2 regions of the Streptomyces sp. NPDC037421 genome follow, and region 2 is predicted to be linked to the other one. Evidence: riboswitches for the same ligand, from Rfam matches in the RefSeq annotation. Region 2 holds a riboswitch; the other holds the start of a gene.
The links. A riboswitch is a leader RNA that binds a small molecule or an ion and turns the genes downstream of it on or off. The one in region 2 is predicted to bind cyclic di-AMP.

Region 1 (7,708 bases), on a different contig from region 2:
CGAGCTTGATGCCCGCCATGCCGCCCGCCGGGCGGCCCTGGGGGCGCACCTGGCCGGCCGGGTAGCGCAGCAGCTGGGCGTCGTCGGTGATGAAGACCAGGTCCTCCTCGCCCGTGCGCAGCTCGACCGCGCCGACGATCCGGTCGCCCTCCTTGAGGGTGATGACCTCCAGCTCGTCCTTGTTCGCCGGGTAGTCGGGCACGACCCGCTTGACCACGCCCTGCTCGGTGCCCAGGGCCAGGCCCTGCGAGGACTCGTCGAGGGAGAGCAGGCAGACCACCGACTCGTCGGCCTCCAGCCCGGAGAGGAACTCCGCGACCGGGGCGCCGCCCGCGAGGTTGGGCGCGGCGGCCGTGTCCGGCAGCTGCGGCAGGTCGATCACCGCGAGCCGCAGCAGGCGGCCGTACGAGGTGACGGCGCCCACGTCGGCCCGGGCGGTCGCCGCGACCTGCGAGACGATCACGTCGTGCTTCGCGCGGCCGCCGCCCTCCTCGACGGGGAGCGGCTCGGCGTTCGCCGTACGGGCCAGCAGGCCGGTGGAGGACAGCAGCACCCGGCACGGGTCGTCGGCGACCTCCAGCGGGACGGCCGCCACCGAGGTGCCCGCCGACTCCAGCAGCACGGTGCGCCGCTCGGTGCCGAACTTCTTCGCCACCGCCGCCAGTTCCGCGGAGACCAGCTTGCGCAGCGCCGAGTCCGACTCCAGGATCCCGGTCAGCTCGTCGATCTCGCCGGTCAGCCGGTCGCGCTCGCCCTCCAGCTCGATCCGGTCGAAGCGGGTGAGGCGGCGCAGCGGGGTGTCCAGGATGTACTGGGTCTGGACCTCGCTCAGCGAGAAGCGCTCCATCAGGCGCTCCTTGGCCTGCGCGGAGTTGTCGCTGTCGCGGATGATCCGGATGACCTCGTCGATGTCGAGCAGGGCCACGAGCAGGCCCTCGACCAGGTGCAGCCGGTCGCGGCGCTTGCCCCGGCGGAACTCGCTGCGCCGGCGCACGACCTCGAAGCGGTGGTCGAGGTAGACCTCCAGCAGTTCCTTGAGGCCCAGCGTCAGCGGCTGCCCGTCGACCAGTGCGACGTTGTTGATGCCGAAGGACTCCTCCATCGGCGTCAGCTTGTACAGCTGCTCCAGGACGGCCTCCGGGTGGAAGCCGTTCTTGATCTCGATGACCAGGCGCAGGCCGTGCGAGCGGTCCGTGAGGTCCTTGACGTCGGCGATGCCCTGGAGCTTCTTCGAGCCGACGAGGTCCTTGATCTTCGCGATGACCTTCTCGGGACCCACCGTGAAGGGCAGTTCGGTGACGACCAGGCCCTTGCGGCGCGGGGTGACGTCCTCCACGGAGACCGTCGCGCGGATCTTGAAGGTGCCGCGGCCGTTCTCGTAGGCGTCCTTGATCCCGGACAGGCCGACGATCCGGCCGCCGGTCGGCAGGTCGGGGCCCGGCACGAAGCGCATCAGCGCCTCCAGGTCCGCCTCCGGGTACCGGATCAGGTGCCGGGCGGCCGCGATGACCTCGCCCAGGTTGTGCGGGGCCATGTTGGTGGCCATGCCGACGGCGATCCCGGAGGCGCCGTTGACGAGGAGGTTCGGGTAGGCCGCCGGCAGGGCGACGGGCTCGCGCTCCTGGCCGTCGTAGTTGGCGGTGAAGTCGACCGTGTCCTCGTCGATCGACTCCGTCATCAGCGACGTGGCGTCGGCCATCTTGCACTCGGTGTAGCGCATCGCGGCCGGCGGGTCGTCGTTGCCGAGCGAGCCGAAGTTGCCGTGGCCGTCGACGAGCGGAAGCCGCATCGAGAAGGGCTGGGCCATGCGCACGAGGGCGTCGTAGATCGACGCGTCGCCGTGCGGGTGCAGCTTGCCCATGACCTCGCCGACGACGCGGGCGCACTTGACGTAGCCCCGGTCGGGCCGCAGGCCCATCTCGTTCATCTGGTAGACGATGCGCCGGTGCACCGGCTTCATGCCGTCGCGGGCGTCGGGCAGGGCGCGGGAGTAGATCACCGAGTACGCGTACTCGAGGAAGGAGCCCTGCATTTCGTCGACGACGTCGATGTCGAGGATCTTCTCCTCGAAATCCTCCGGCGGCGGGGTCTTCGTGCTGCGGCGGGCCATCGCTGCGCGGCTCCTTAACCAAGGTTCGGGGTGTACTGGGGGGATCTGGCGTGGTTGACGCGGACCATTGTGGCCCGAGGCACCGACAACGCGGACTCCGACCCCGGGGGTCCCCCGTACGGAGTCGGGGGGAGTGACCCGGGAACTTGTCCGGCCGTCGGTGCGCTTGCATACAGTGGCAGGTCTGACAGAAATCTCTGCATCGCGATCGAAGGGACCACATGCCCATGGGTCACACGGCCACAGCTCAGGCCGGCTCCGGCGGCCTGACAGCGACCGAGCACCGGCTGGCCAACGGCCTGCGCGTGGTGCTGTCCGAGGACCACCTCACTCCGGTCGCCGCCGTCTGCCTCTGGTACGACGTCGGCTCGCGCCACGAAGTCAAGGGGCGGACCGGTCTGGCTCACCTCTTCGAGCACCTGATGTTCCAGGGTTCGGCGAGCGTACCGGGCAACGGGCACTTCGAGCTCGTCCAGGGCGCCGGCGGCTCGCTGAACGGCACCACCAGCTTCGAGCGCACCAACTACTTCGAGACGATGCCGGCCCACCAGCTGGAGCTCGCCCTGTGGCTTGAGGCGGACCGCATGGGCTCGCTGCTGGCCGCCCTGGACGACGAGTCCATGGAGAACCAGCGCGACGTCGTCAAGAACGAGCGCCGCCAGCGGTACGACAACGTCCCGTACGGCACCGCGTTCGAGAAGCTGACCGCCCTCGCCTACCCGGAGGGCCACCCGTACCACCACACCCCGATCGGCTCGATGGCCGACCTGGACGCCGCCTCCCTGGAGGACGCGCGCAACTTCTTCCGTACGTACTACGCGCCCAACAACGCCGTGCTGTCGGTCGTGGGCGACATCGACCCGGAGCGGACCCTCGCCTGGATCGAGAAGTACTTCGGCACCATCCCGGCGCACGACGGCAAGCAGCCGCCGCGCGACGGCTCGCTCCCCGAGGTCATGGGCGGGCAGCTGCGCGAGGAGATCGTCGAGGAGGTCCCGGCGCGTGCGCTGATGGCCGCCTACCGCCTGCCGCACGACGGCACCCGCGAGTGCGACGCCGCCGACGTGGCGCTGACCGTGCTGGGCGGCGGCGAGTCCTCCCGCCTGCACAACCGCCTGGTACGCCGTGACCAGACGGCCGTGGCGGCCGGATTCGGCATGCTGCGACTGGCCGGCGCGCCCTCGCTGGGCTGGCTGGACGTCAAGACCTCCAGCGGCGTCGAGGTGCCCGCCATCGAGGCGGCCGTCGACGAGGAGCTCGCGCGGTTCGCCGCCGAGGGCCCGACGGCCGAGGAGATGGAGCGCGCCCAGGCACAGCTGGAGCGCGAGTGGCTGGACCGGCTGAGCACGGTGGCCGGCCGCGCCGACGAACTGTGCCGCTTCGCGGTGCTGTTCGGCGACCCGCAGCTCGCCCTGACCGCCGTCGAGCGGGTTCTGGACGTCACCGCCGAGGAGGTGCAGGCCGTGGCCGCGGCCCGGCTGCGCCCCGACAACCGCGCGGTACTGGTCTACGAGCCGCTGGCCGGCGCCGAGGCCCACGAGACCGAGCAGCACGACGAGAACGAGGGGGCGGAGCAGTGAGCGACACCGCAGCCGTCACGATGACCTTCCACCCGCGGCCGCAGGCCGGCGAGGCGAAGCCGTGGGCCTTCCCGGCCCCCGAGCGCTCCACGCTCCCCAACGGCCTGACCCTGCTGCACTGCCACCGCCCCGGCCAGCAGGTGGTGGCGGTCGAGGTCAACCTCGCGGCCCCGCTGGACGCCGAGCCCGAGGGCCTCGACGGGGTGGCCACCATCATGGCCCGCGCCCTGTCGGAGGGCACCGACAAGCACTCCGCCGAGGAGTTCGCCGCCGAGCTGGAGCGCTGCGGCGCCACGCTCGACGCCCACGCCGACCACCCCGGCCTGCGGGTCTCCCTGGAGGTCCCGGCCTCCCGGCTGCCCAAGGCGCTCGCCCTGCTCGCCGAGGCCCTGAGCGCGCCCGCCTTCGCCGACAGCGAGGTCGACCGCCTGGTGCGCAACCGGCTCGACGAGATCCCGCACGAGCTGGCCAACCCGCAGCGCCGCGCCGCCAAGGAGCTCTCCAAGGAGCTGTTCCCGGCGACGCTGCGCATGTCCCGCCCGCGCCAGGGCACCGAGGAGACGGTCGCGCGGATCGACTCCGGGGCCGTACGCGCCTTCTACGAGGCCCACGTACGTCCCTCCACCGCCACCGCGGTGGTCGTCGGCGACCTGACCGGCATCGACCTGGACGCCCTGCTGGCGGACACCCTGGGCGCCTGGACCGGCGACACCGCCGCGCCCCGCCCCGTCCAGCCGGTGACGGCGGACGACACGGGCCGCGTGGTCATCGTGGACCGGCCGGGCGCCGTCCAGACGCAGCTGCTGATCGGCCGGATCGGGCCGGACCGGCACGACATCGTCTGGGCCCCGCAGGTGCTCGGCACCTACTGCCTCGGCGGCACCCTCACCTCCCGGCTGGACAAGGTGCTGCGCGAGGAGAAGGGCTACACCTACGGCGTGCGCGCCTTCGGGCAGGTGCTGCGCTCGACCGCCGACGGCAAGGGCGCCTCGATGCTCGCCATCAGCGGTTCGGTGGACACCCCCAACACGGGTCCGGCGCTGGAGGACCTGTGGAAGGTGCTGCGCACCCTCGCGGAGGGCGGACTGACCGACGCCGAGCGGGACGTGGCGGTGCAGAACCTGGTGGGCGTGGCCCCGCTGAAGTTCGAGACGGCCGCCTCCGTCGCCGGCACCCTCGCCGACCAGGTGGAGCAGGAGCTGCCGGACGACTACCAGGCGCGGCTGTACGCGCGGCTGGCCGAAACCGGTACGGCGGAGGCCACTTCGGCCGTCGTGAACGCCTTCCCGGTGGACCGTCTGGTCACCATCCTGGTGGGCGACGCCGCGCAGATCGAGGAGCCCGTCCTGGCCCTCGGGATCGGTGAGGTCACCGTCGTCTCCAACTGAGCGGCGCGAGGCGCGAGACGGGGCGGAACCCGGCTCGTTTGAAGGGGGCTCCGGTGGAACATCCATCGGAGCCCCCTTTGTCCGGTTTAGAGCCGTGGTTGCAGGTATGCGGTGTGGCGTACGCAACAAAAGCGCTCGTCTGTTTGGCGATTGACTGATGATCCGCCTAGCGTCGGCCGTGCTGTTCGTCAGTTTGCACCCGTCGCACCCCCGCGGCACCGGACAGCGATCGCCGAGTCCCCGTCAGGCGCGAGCCTGGGGAGCCGGGGACCCACATGCGTCCCTGGGGTGAATCGGACCCCCTCGCAAGAGGAGGCCCGTAGGAGACCTTCCTGCTCCGAACCCGTCAGCTAACCCGGTAGGCGAGAGGGAAGGAAAGGATCACCCCCTTCATGGCGTTTGGCAGTCGTGCCGCCGGTTCTGGTAAGCACCGTGGTTCCAGCCGTCTGAGCCGCAAGACCGCCGGCTACGCCGGCATCGCCGCCCTCGCCACCACGGGCGTGGTCGGCACCCTGGCCGCTCCGGCCTTCGCGGCGGACAACAGCAGCGCTCCGTCCATGGAGGACACCGGTCAGAACGCGATCGTCGTCGCCGACGGTCTGCAGGACGACATCGAGGTCCAGGCCGCGACCCAGCAGAGCGCCGCCGAGGCCGTCGCCGCGCAGGCGCAGGCCGAGGCCGAGGCGAAGACGCGTGCCGCCGAGGCGAAGCGCACCGCCGAGGCCAAGGAGAAGGCCGAGCGCGAGGCCGCCGAGAAGGCCGCCAAGGAAGAGGCCCGCAAGCGCCTCAACACGTTCGTGTCCCCCATCGAGGGCTCGTACGTCAGCACCTCGTACGGCGCGGGCGGCGGCATGTGGTCCTCCGGCAGCCACACGGGCATCGACTTCCACGCCGACTCCGGCACCTCCGTCCGCGCGGTGGGCGCGGGTACCGTCGTCGAGGCCGGCTGGGGCGGCGCCTACGGCAACAACGTCGTGATCCGGCACAACGACGGCACGTACACCCAGTACGGCCACCTGGACTCGCTGAGCGTCTCCGCCGGCGAAACGGTTACCCCGGGCCAGCAGATCGGCCTGTCGGGCTCCACCGGCAACTCCAGCGGCCCGCACCTGCACTTCGAGGCCCGCACCGGCGCCACGTACGGCACGGACATCAACCCGCTGGCCTACCTGCGCAGCCACGGCGTGGGCATCTGACCCGCAGGCACGCAGCACGCTTCACCGAAGAAGGCCCCGGCTCACAGAGCCGGGGCCTTCTTCGTGCTGCCAGGCCGTCCACAGCGCCCTCCAACCGTCCGTTGATTGTTTCGGATTTCCGGCCCTGCTCGGAAATTATCGCGTGTTGCAATAGAGTCGCAGCACGGCCACGATAAACCGAACCGAAACCAGCGGAGGTCCGGCCTTGCGTATTCCGGCGCACGCGGTGTGCACAGCGATTCGCGACGATATCGTCTCCGGATTCTTCGGGCCGGGCGGCCGGCTGACCGAGGAGGTGCTCGCCCGCCGCTACGGGGTCTCGCGCGTCCCGGTCCGCGAGGCGCTGCGCACCCTGGAGTCCGAGGGCTTCGTCACCACGCGGCGCCACGCGGGCGCCTGCGTGGCCGAACCGACCGAGCAGGAGGCCGCCGACCTCCTGGAGCTGCGGATGCTGCTGGAGCCGCTCGCCGCCTCCCGGGCCGCCCGCCGGCGCACCGATGGCCACCTGAAGGTGCTGCGCGGACTGGTCAGGCTGGGCCGGGAGCGGGCCGGCCGGGCGCAGGGGGAGGACCTGCGCTCCCTGGGGAGCTGGTTCCACGAGACGCTGGCCCAGGCCTCCGGCAGCCCGGGGCTGATCGCCCTGCTGACCCAGACCCGGCACAAGATCGCCTGGATGTACGTGGTCGAAGCCCCCGCTCAGCCCGCGGAGTGCTGGGCCGAGCACGCCGCCATCGTGGACGCCGTCGCGCGCGGGGACGCGGAGCGGGCCAGGGCCCTGACCGCGCTGCACGCGCAGCGCTCGGCCGGGGCGTACCGGCCGAGGGTGAGGAATCCGCAACCTGCCGTAAACACGGCGAGCGTCCGGCATTAACAAGTCCCGTATACAAAGGAGGGATATCCCGGCCCTCCCGGACGTCGCAGTATTGGCCGTCCGCATTTACGGATCCGTGGCTCGATTCCGTCGCGCCGAATTCCGTAATTCCCCGGAGGATTCGGAAGGCGCCCTGCTCCTCCCGCCGTCGGGGCGGCCGGGGAACGCGGAAGCCGCAGCCCCGGGGTGGCGGGAACTGCGGCTTCCGGTCTACCGGACCCGAAGGGTCAGACGGTCTCGGGGAGCTCCTCGAGGCCCTCGGCGACCAGCTTCGCGAGGCGGTCGAGCGCGGCGTCCGCGCCCTCGGCGTCGGAAGCCAGGACGATCTCCTCGCCGCCCTGGGCGCCCAGGCCCAGGACCGCCAGCATCGACGCGGCGTTGACGGGGTCGCCGCCGGCCTTCGCGATGGTCACCGGGACTCCGGAGGCGGTCGTCGCCCGGACGAAGATCGAGGCGGGACGAGCGTGCAGGCCCTCGGCCCAGCCGACGTTGACGCGGCGCTCTGCCATGGTGATGCCCTTCAGGTTCTACGGGTTGTCTAGACCAGTCTCTCACGCCGTCCG
Region 2 (7,708 bases):
AGGCCACGGCGATGGCCTTCATCCTGCTCTTCGCCGGCTTCGAGACGACCGTGAACCTCATCGGCAACGGCATCCACTCCCTCTTCACGAACCCGGACCAGCGCGAGCGCCTCCAGGCCTCCCTCGCGGCCGGGGAGAGCGCGCTGCTGGAGACCGGCGTCGAGGAACTCCTGCGCTACGACGGCCCCGTGGAGCTCGCCACCTGGCGGTTCGCCACCCGCCCGCTGACCCTCGGCGGGCAGGACATCGCGGCCGGAGACCCCGTGCTGGTGGTCCTCGCGGCGGCCGACCGCGACCCGGAGCGGTTCGCCGAACCGGACACCCTGGACCTCTCCCGGAGTGACAATCAGCACCTCGGATACGGCCACGGGATCCACTACTGCCTCGGCGCTCCGCTGGCCCGTCTCGAAGGCCAGACGGCGCTCGGAACTTTGCTGAAGCGTCTGCCGGATCTGGAACTTGCGATTCCCCCTACGGACCTGCGCTGGCGCGGCGGGCTCATCATGCGGGGCCTGCGCACCCTCCCGGTCCGCTTCACAGTCCCGAACGAATGAGGGCGCGAGCGAAGCGGAACTGACCGGAAGTCAGTCCACTCCCGAACTTGTGACATCCGTTCGAAGGCGGCTAGGTTCTGCCGTTACCCCGCCGTTATGCGAAAGGTGCAGTCTCATGCTTCCCGGGAACGGCCGCCACAGACGCCCCCGCCAGGTACCCGCGATCGTCGTCACCGCAGGAGTCACCGGCTCCGCGCTGGCCATGCCGCTGCTCGCCGCCACAGGTGCGAACGCGGCCGACACCGCCACGTGGGACAAGGTCGCCGACTGCGAGAGCGGCGGCACATGGAGCGCGAACTCCGGCAGCGGCGCCTACGGCGGCCTGCAGTTCACCCTGGAGCAGTGGCGCAACGCCGGCGGACTCGCGTACGCGGAGCGCCCCGACCTCGCCAGCCGCTCCCAGCAGATCGCGGTCGCCGAGCGGGTGCTGGCCTCCCAGGGCCCCCAGGCGTGGCCGCTGTGCTCCGCCTCGGCCGGGCTGACCCAGCAGGGCCCCGCGCCCGAGGTGGACCCGGGCGACAAGCTGAACCCCGGGCCCGTCGCGCCCACTCCGACCCGGCCCGACAGCTCGGTGCCGAAGACGGGCAAGGGCAAGCCCTCCACGGACTTCGGGGCCCCGACCCCGGCGCCGAACACCCCGTCCAGCCCGAGCGGGCTGCCGGACTACCCGCTGGGCCCCTCCAGCGGACTGCCCGTCATGCCCGAGCCGGACTTCACGGTCCAGCCCACGACGCCCGGCACGCCCACGCCCACCCCGGGCAGCCCCACGGCGCCGGTCACCCCGACCGCCCCGGGCACCCCGACGGCCCCGGCCACCCCGGGCGCCACCCCCACCCCGGGCGCCACGCCCACCGCCCCGGCCGTCCCGGGCGCCCCGACGGGCACCCCGTCCGCCGAGGCGGGCGACGGCTCGGGCAAGCACCGCGGCCCGGCCGCCCTGGAGGTGCCGGCGGCACCCGGCACGGCGTCAGCCGCCGCCGCGGAGCCCACGTACACCGTGAAGCCGGGTGACAGCCTTTCGGACATCGCGAACGCCAAGGGCCTCAAGGGGGGCTGGGGCGAGCTCTACAAGGCCAACGAGCAGGTCATCGGCGGGGACGCGGATCTCATCAAGCCCGGGCAGAACCTGGATCTAACCAAGAAATAGCGGCAGTTCGGACACCCATTAAGAGTTGAATGTCCGTTATCGCCAAATGAGACATGCATCTCTTCCGGACAACTGGCGTGTCTCGTTCCGGAACTTCCGCAAACCCCCCTCTCACCTGCACAAACGTGCTCATGAGGAAGGCAAGTAGGCCGGTTTCTCCCCAAAATCACACGTTGAACATCGGGGAGAGACCTGTCTACCTTCTGAATCGCTCGCCACCGCGGGCTCCTTCCGACCGCATCGCCGAATCCTGCCGGCGGACGGAGGGGACAGTCGTCGCGCAAGCGCCGAAGGCAGGAGCGGGGGAACCAAGGTAGGCGCCGGGAAAGGCCGTTGAGAGACGGTCCGTGTACCGGCTAGGGGTGAAGACACGCGCCGCGCCGCGTGACCGGGCAACTCATCCGCCCGAACCCGACAGCTCACCTCGAAGGCGTCGGTGAGGAGAAATCCATGCTGCTTTCCGGCAAGGGCAAGCACCGCCGCGGCTCCAAGGCCGTCCGCATCGTCACGCTCGCCGGTGTCGCCGGTGTGGCCGTCGCCGCCCCGCTGATGGCGGCCGGCACCGCCAGCGCCGCCACCGCGGCCGAGTGGGACAAGGTCGCCGCCTGCGAGTCCGGCGGCAACTGGTCCATCAACACCGGCAACGGCTACTACGGCGGCCTGCAGTTCTCGTCCTCCACGTGGGCCGCGTACGGCGGCAAGGCGTACGCCGCGCAGGCCAACCAGGCCACCAAGGGCCAGCAGATAGCCATCGCCGAGAAGGTCCTCAAGGGCCAGGGCAAGGGCGCCTGGCCGCACTGCGGCGTCGGCCTGTCCAACTCCTCGTACAACGGCGGCGGCTCGACCACCCCGGCCAAGCCGAAGCCCGAGACCAAGCCGGCCCCGGCCAAGCCCGCTCCGGCCAAGCCGGCCCCGGCGAAGCCCGCTCCGGCCAAGCCGTCCACGCCGAAGACCGAGACCGAGACCAAGGGCTCCGGCTCCGGCGCCGGCAACTGGACCCCGGCCAAGCCCTCGACCCCGAAGACCGAGGCCCCGCAGACGGGCAACGGCTCCTACACGGTCAAGGAAGGCGACACCCTGGGCACCATCGCCGAGGCCAACAAGGTCAAGGGCGGCTGGGAGAAGCTCTTCGAGCTCAACAAGGACACCGTCTCCGACGCCGACCTGATCTTCCCGGGTCAGAAGCTGAAGCTCGGCTGAACCTCCGCGTAACACTCGCGGCACCCCGCAGCATCCCCACCGCCCGGCGCGTATCCACCCACGCGCCGGGCGGCGGCGTGTCGTCCGCCGGTACCCGCAATCCGGAACCGGACCACCGGCTTCCGGCGCCCTGTCTCCCGAGGAACTCCGGAAATCAAGGGCCCTATGTCCCGGAAGACGGGTATTCGGCCCCTTTTTCGTCCCAGGACCCGGGCGGTCGGGCAGCCCACTGCCCGGAGCCGGTTAGGCTCTAGTCGGCAGGGCCGTCCCACGGCCCACACGCCACCGCACACCCAGCGTCACATCCCAGAAGGAGATGCTCGTGCCGTCCATCGACGTCGTCGTAGCCCGGGAAATCCTGGACTCCCGAGGCAACCCCACGGTCGAGGTCGAGGTGGGCCTCGACGACGGCAGCACCGGCCGTGCTGCCGTTCCGTCCGGCGCCTCCACCGGTGCCTTCGAGGCCATCGAGCTCCGTGACGGTGACCCCAACCGTTACATGGGCAAGGGCGTGGAGAAGGCCGTCCTCGCCGTCATCGAGCAGATCGGGCCGGAGCTCGTCGGCTACGACGCCACCGAGCAGCGCCTGATCGACCAGGCCATGTTCGACCTCGACGCCACCGACAACAAGGGCTCGCTCGGCGCCAACGCCATCCTCGGCGTCTCCCTCGCCGTCGCGCACGCCGCGTCCGAGGCCTCGGACCTGCCGCTGTTCCGCTACCTCGGCGGCCCGAACGCGCACCTGCTGCCCGTTCCGATGATGAACATCCTCAACGGTGGGTCGCACGCCGACTCCAACGTCGACATCCAGGAGTTCATGATCGCCCCGATCGGCGCGGAGTCCTTCTCCGAGGCGCTGCGCTGGGGTGCCGAGGTCTACCACACCCTCAAGAAGGTCCTGCACAACAAGGGCCTCTCCACCGGCCTGGGCGACGAGGGCGGCTTCGCCCCGAACCTGGAGTCCAACCGCGCCGCGCTCGACCTCATCATCGAGGCCATCAAGCAGGCCGGCTACACCCCCGGCAAGGACATCGCGCTCGCGCTCGACGTCGCCGCGTCCGAGTTCTACAAGGACGGCAAGTACGAGTTCGAGGGACAGTCCCGCTCGGCCGCCGAGATGACCGACTACTACGCCGAGCTCGTCGAGGCGTACCCGCTCGTCTCCATCGAGGACCCGCTCTTCGAGGACGACTGGGCCGGCTGGAAGACCATCACCGACCGCCTGGGCTCCAAGGTCCAGATCGTCGGCGACGACCTCTTCGTCACCAACCCCGAGCGCCTCGCCCGCGGCATCGAGGAGGGCTCCGCGAACGCCCTGCTCGTGAAGGTGAACCAGATCGGTTCCCTGACCGAGACCCTCGACGCCGTCGAGATGGCCCAGCGCAACGGCTTCAAGTGCATGATGTCGCACCGCTCCGGCGAGACCGAGGACGTCACCATCGCCGACCTCGCCGTCGCCGTGAACTGCGGTCAGATCAAGACCGGCGCCCCGGCCCGCTCGGACCGCGTCGCCAAGTACAACCAGCTGCTGCGCATCGAGGAGATCCTCGACGACGCCGCCGTGTACGCCGGCCGCAGCGCCTTCCCGCGCTTCAAGGGCTGACACCGCGTCAGGGCGACGCCCCCGGGGGACACCCCTGGGGCTTAGCCTCCGTACGTCCCCGCACTCGGTCCCGTACCGTGTGCGGGGACGTATTGCGTAGTGCGCGCACAGGGGAGGCGGGGCCATGGCCGGGAACCGGGATCGGTTCTCCACCTTCTCGACGGCGACCCGGCTCAAACAGCTCGGCGAACGGACCGCGGCCCGCGTCTACCGCTCGCAGTCCCGCCGGCACATCCGCCGCAGCCGGCTCACCGGCCGCGCGGCACTGCTGGTCCTCGTCCTCTGTACGCTGGTCGTCGCCCTCGCGTATCCGATGCGCCAGTACGTGTCCCAGCGCTCGGAGATCACGGACCAGCGGCGGGCCGCCGACACCGCGCGCAAGCGCCTCGAACAGCTCCGCGACGAGAAGGCCCGCTGGCAGGACCCCGCCTACGCGGAGCAGCAGGCGCGCAAGCACCTGCACTTCCTGCGCCCGGGGGAGATCGGCTACATCATGACCGACCCCGGGGCCGCGGCCCCGGAGCACCGCCGCGGCGGCCAGGACGGTTCCGACCGCCCCTGGTACTCCAACGTCTGGGACGGCGTCGACAAGGCCGACCGCCCCGGCGAATGACCCACCCATCACGTACGACCGAACGAAGAGACTTCCTCCAGGCATGCAGACGCCCCCGCCCCAGACCGACCGGACCGAGCCGACCGACGCGGACATCGAGGCGTTCGAGCAGCAGCTCGGCCGCCCGCCCCGCGGGCTGCGCGCCATCGCGCACCGCTGCCCCTGCGGCCAGCCGGACGTCGTCGAGACCGCACCCCGGCTGCCCGACGGCACCCCCTTCCCCACGCTGTACTACCTGACGTGCCCGCGCGCGGCCTCCGCGATCGGCACCCTGGAGGCCAACGGCGTGATGAAGGAGATGCAGGCCCGGCTCGCCGAGGACCCGGAGCTCGCCGCCGCGTACCAGAAGGCGCACGAGGACTACATCCAGCGCCGCGACGCCATCGAGGTGCTCCAGGGCTTCCCGAGCGCCGGCGGCATGCCGGACCGGGTCAAGTGCCTGCACGTGCTGGTGGGCCACTCGCTGGCCGCCGGCCCCGGGGTGAACCCGTTCGGCGACGAGGCGCTGGCCATGCTGCCGGAGTGGTGGGCCAAGGGCGCCTGCGTCACCCCGTGCGGGGAGAAGAAGGAAGAGGAGACCGGGGAGGAGTCCGCATGACCCGGGTCGCGGGCATCGACTGCGGTACGAACTCCATCCGCCTCCTGGTCGCCGACTGCGACCCGGCCACCGGCGAGCTGGTCGAGCTCGACCGGCGGATGATCATCGTCCGGCTCGGCCAGGGCGTGGACAAGACCGGCCGGCTGGCCCCGGAGGCGCTGGAGCGCACCTTCGCGGCCTGCCGCGAGTACGCCGGGGTGATCAAGGAGTTCGGCGCCGAGCGGGTGCGGTTCGTGGCCACCTCGGCCTCGCGCGACGCGGAGAACCGGGACGAGTTCGTCCGGGGCGTGCTGGACATCCTCGGCGTCGAGCCCGAGGTGATCTCCGGCGAGCAGGAGGCGGAGTTCTCCTTCACCGGCGCCACCAAGGAGCTCGTCGCGCACGAGCACCTGGAGCGGCCGTTCCTGGTCGTGGACATCGGCGGCGGTTCGACCGAGTTCGTCGTCGGCGAGGACCACGTGCGCGCCGCCCGCTCGGTCGACGTGGGCTGCGTACGGATGACCGAGCGCCACCTGGTGGTGGACGGCGAGGTCTCCGACCCGCCGACCGGGGCGCAGGTCGCCGCCATGCGGGCCGACATCGAGGCGGCCCTGGACCTGGCCGCCGGGACGGTCCCGCTGGCCGAGGCCCGCACCCTGGTGGGCCTCGCGGGTTCGGTGACCACGGTCGCCGCGATCGCGCTCGGCCTGGAGGGGTACGACTCGTCGGCGATCCACCACTCCCGGATCTCCTACGAGCAGGTCCGCGAGATCAGCGAGCGCATGCTGACCGCCACCCACGCCGAACGGGCCGCCATCCCCGTGATGCACCCGGGGCGGGTCGACGTGATCGGCGCGGGCGCCCTGGTCCTGCTCGCGATCATGGAGCGCATCGGCGCCGCCGAGGTCGTGGTCTCCGAGCACGACATCCTGGACGGCATCGCGATCAAGGCCGCGGAAGAGGTCGAGTCCGCCAAGAGGCGGGTCTGACCTGCCGAATCGCTGAACGACGCTGCTCCGGTCGGCTGACCGGAGCACCGTCGTGCCGCAGGACCCGGATGGTGCGGCAGACGTCGCGCCGGTCGCCGACATGGGCATCGCGGCCGGCCTGCCGATCGCCCGGAGCCGCCGTTGCGCCGCGGTGGCGAACCGGAACGCGTACTTCGCGCCGCTCCGTCACCCCGCTCACCGAACAGGCCGGTGCGGCGCCGAACCAGTGCGGGTTCACCGTGCCCCGCCCGGCTGACGGCTACTTGCCCTTGGCCAGCTGGTCCACCCTCGGTATGGACAGGCCCAGCAGTTCCCCCACCTCCCTGAGCGTCCGCCCGTGGCGCAGTTCCAGCACCGCGGCGGTGCGTGCCTGCCTCGCGGAGCGCACGGCGTGGGGGAGCAGGTCGTCCGACAGCAGGCGTGCCGCGCGCTCGCGCTCCAGCGGGTCCTGGATGCCGTCGAGGTGCGCGAGGGCGGCGCTGATGTGGTCGGCCATGAGGGTGCGCAGCTCCGTGAGCCGCGCTTCCAGGGTGTCCTTTTCGATCATGGATCCAGCGTACGAGCGGGCCGGGCGCTTCCGGTCCCCTTTGGCAACCCCGCCTCGACCGGTTCCCGGGCGGCCGTGCAGCGGCCGTCGTGCGCTCGTGTGGCCGAACATCGCGTTCCGCCCGATGGGCGGCTGGTGGGCGGGGGGAGGGGGGCCTGTGCGGGGGCAGTGCGGGGGCGGTGGGGGCCCCCGGAGCGGCCGAAAGCACCCCTGCGGGAACGAGGTTCGTGAAGTTCTTCACAAGGAAAAAGGGTCTGTCGGGTCAACAAGGTGGCCCTTCGGGGCCTTCTTGGGGGTCGCAGGGCCGTTTCGGCACCTGTTTGTGCGATGCGCGGCCGCGACGGGTTTCGTATCAGAGGTAAGGACGAAACCCAGTGGTCCAGTCCGGTTGAGGCCTTGGAGGCCAGTTCAGACCGGGTGAACAACGACTCCCGTTATACGTTGGTTCCCGTTGCGCGTCATGATCTGGGTCACGCGG

Region 1: it holds a riboswitch for cyclic di-AMP, as region 2 does, so the genes downstream of both, ACZ7IF_RS34575 (M23 family metallopeptidase) here and ACZ7IF_RS09705 (transglycosylase family protein) in region 2, are expected to answer to the same signal.

Annotation. Positions count from the first base shown of each region.
Region 1 covers NZ_JBVJWV010000040.1:36,552-44,259, forward strand. Annotated here, with positions in the region: gene ACZ7IF_RS34560 (DNA gyrase/topoisomerase IV subunit A) at 1-2,110, opposite strand, end outside; gene ACZ7IF_RS34565 (M16 family metallopeptidase) at 2,338-3,690, shown strand; gene ACZ7IF_RS34570 (M16 family metallopeptidase) at 3,711-5,078, shown strand; cyclic di-AMP (ydaO/yuaA leader) riboswitch at 5,299-5,458, shown strand; gene ACZ7IF_RS34575 (M23 family metallopeptidase) at 5,471-6,274, shown strand; gene ACZ7IF_RS34580 (GntR family transcriptional regulator) at 6,480-7,145, shown strand; gene ACZ7IF_RS34585 (HPr family phosphocarrier protein) at 7,373-7,654, opposite strand.
Region 2 covers NZ_JBVJWV010000005.1:77,783-85,490, reverse strand. Annotated here, with positions in the region: gene ACZ7IF_RS09715 (cytochrome P450 family protein) at 1-554, shown strand, start outside; gene ACZ7IF_RS09710 (transglycosylase family protein) at 670-1,701, shown strand; cyclic di-AMP (ydaO/yuaA leader) riboswitch at 1,977-2,149, shown strand; gene ACZ7IF_RS09705 (transglycosylase family protein) at 2,152-2,901, shown strand; gene eno (phosphopyruvate hydratase) at 3,218-4,504, shown strand; gene ACZ7IF_RS09695 (FtsB family cell division protein) at 4,629-5,117, shown strand; gene ACZ7IF_RS09690 (DUF501 domain-containing protein) at 5,161-5,715, shown strand; gene ACZ7IF_RS09685 (Ppx/GppA phosphatase family protein) at 5,712-6,683, shown strand; gene ACZ7IF_RS09680 (hypothetical protein) at 6,943-7,230, opposite strand.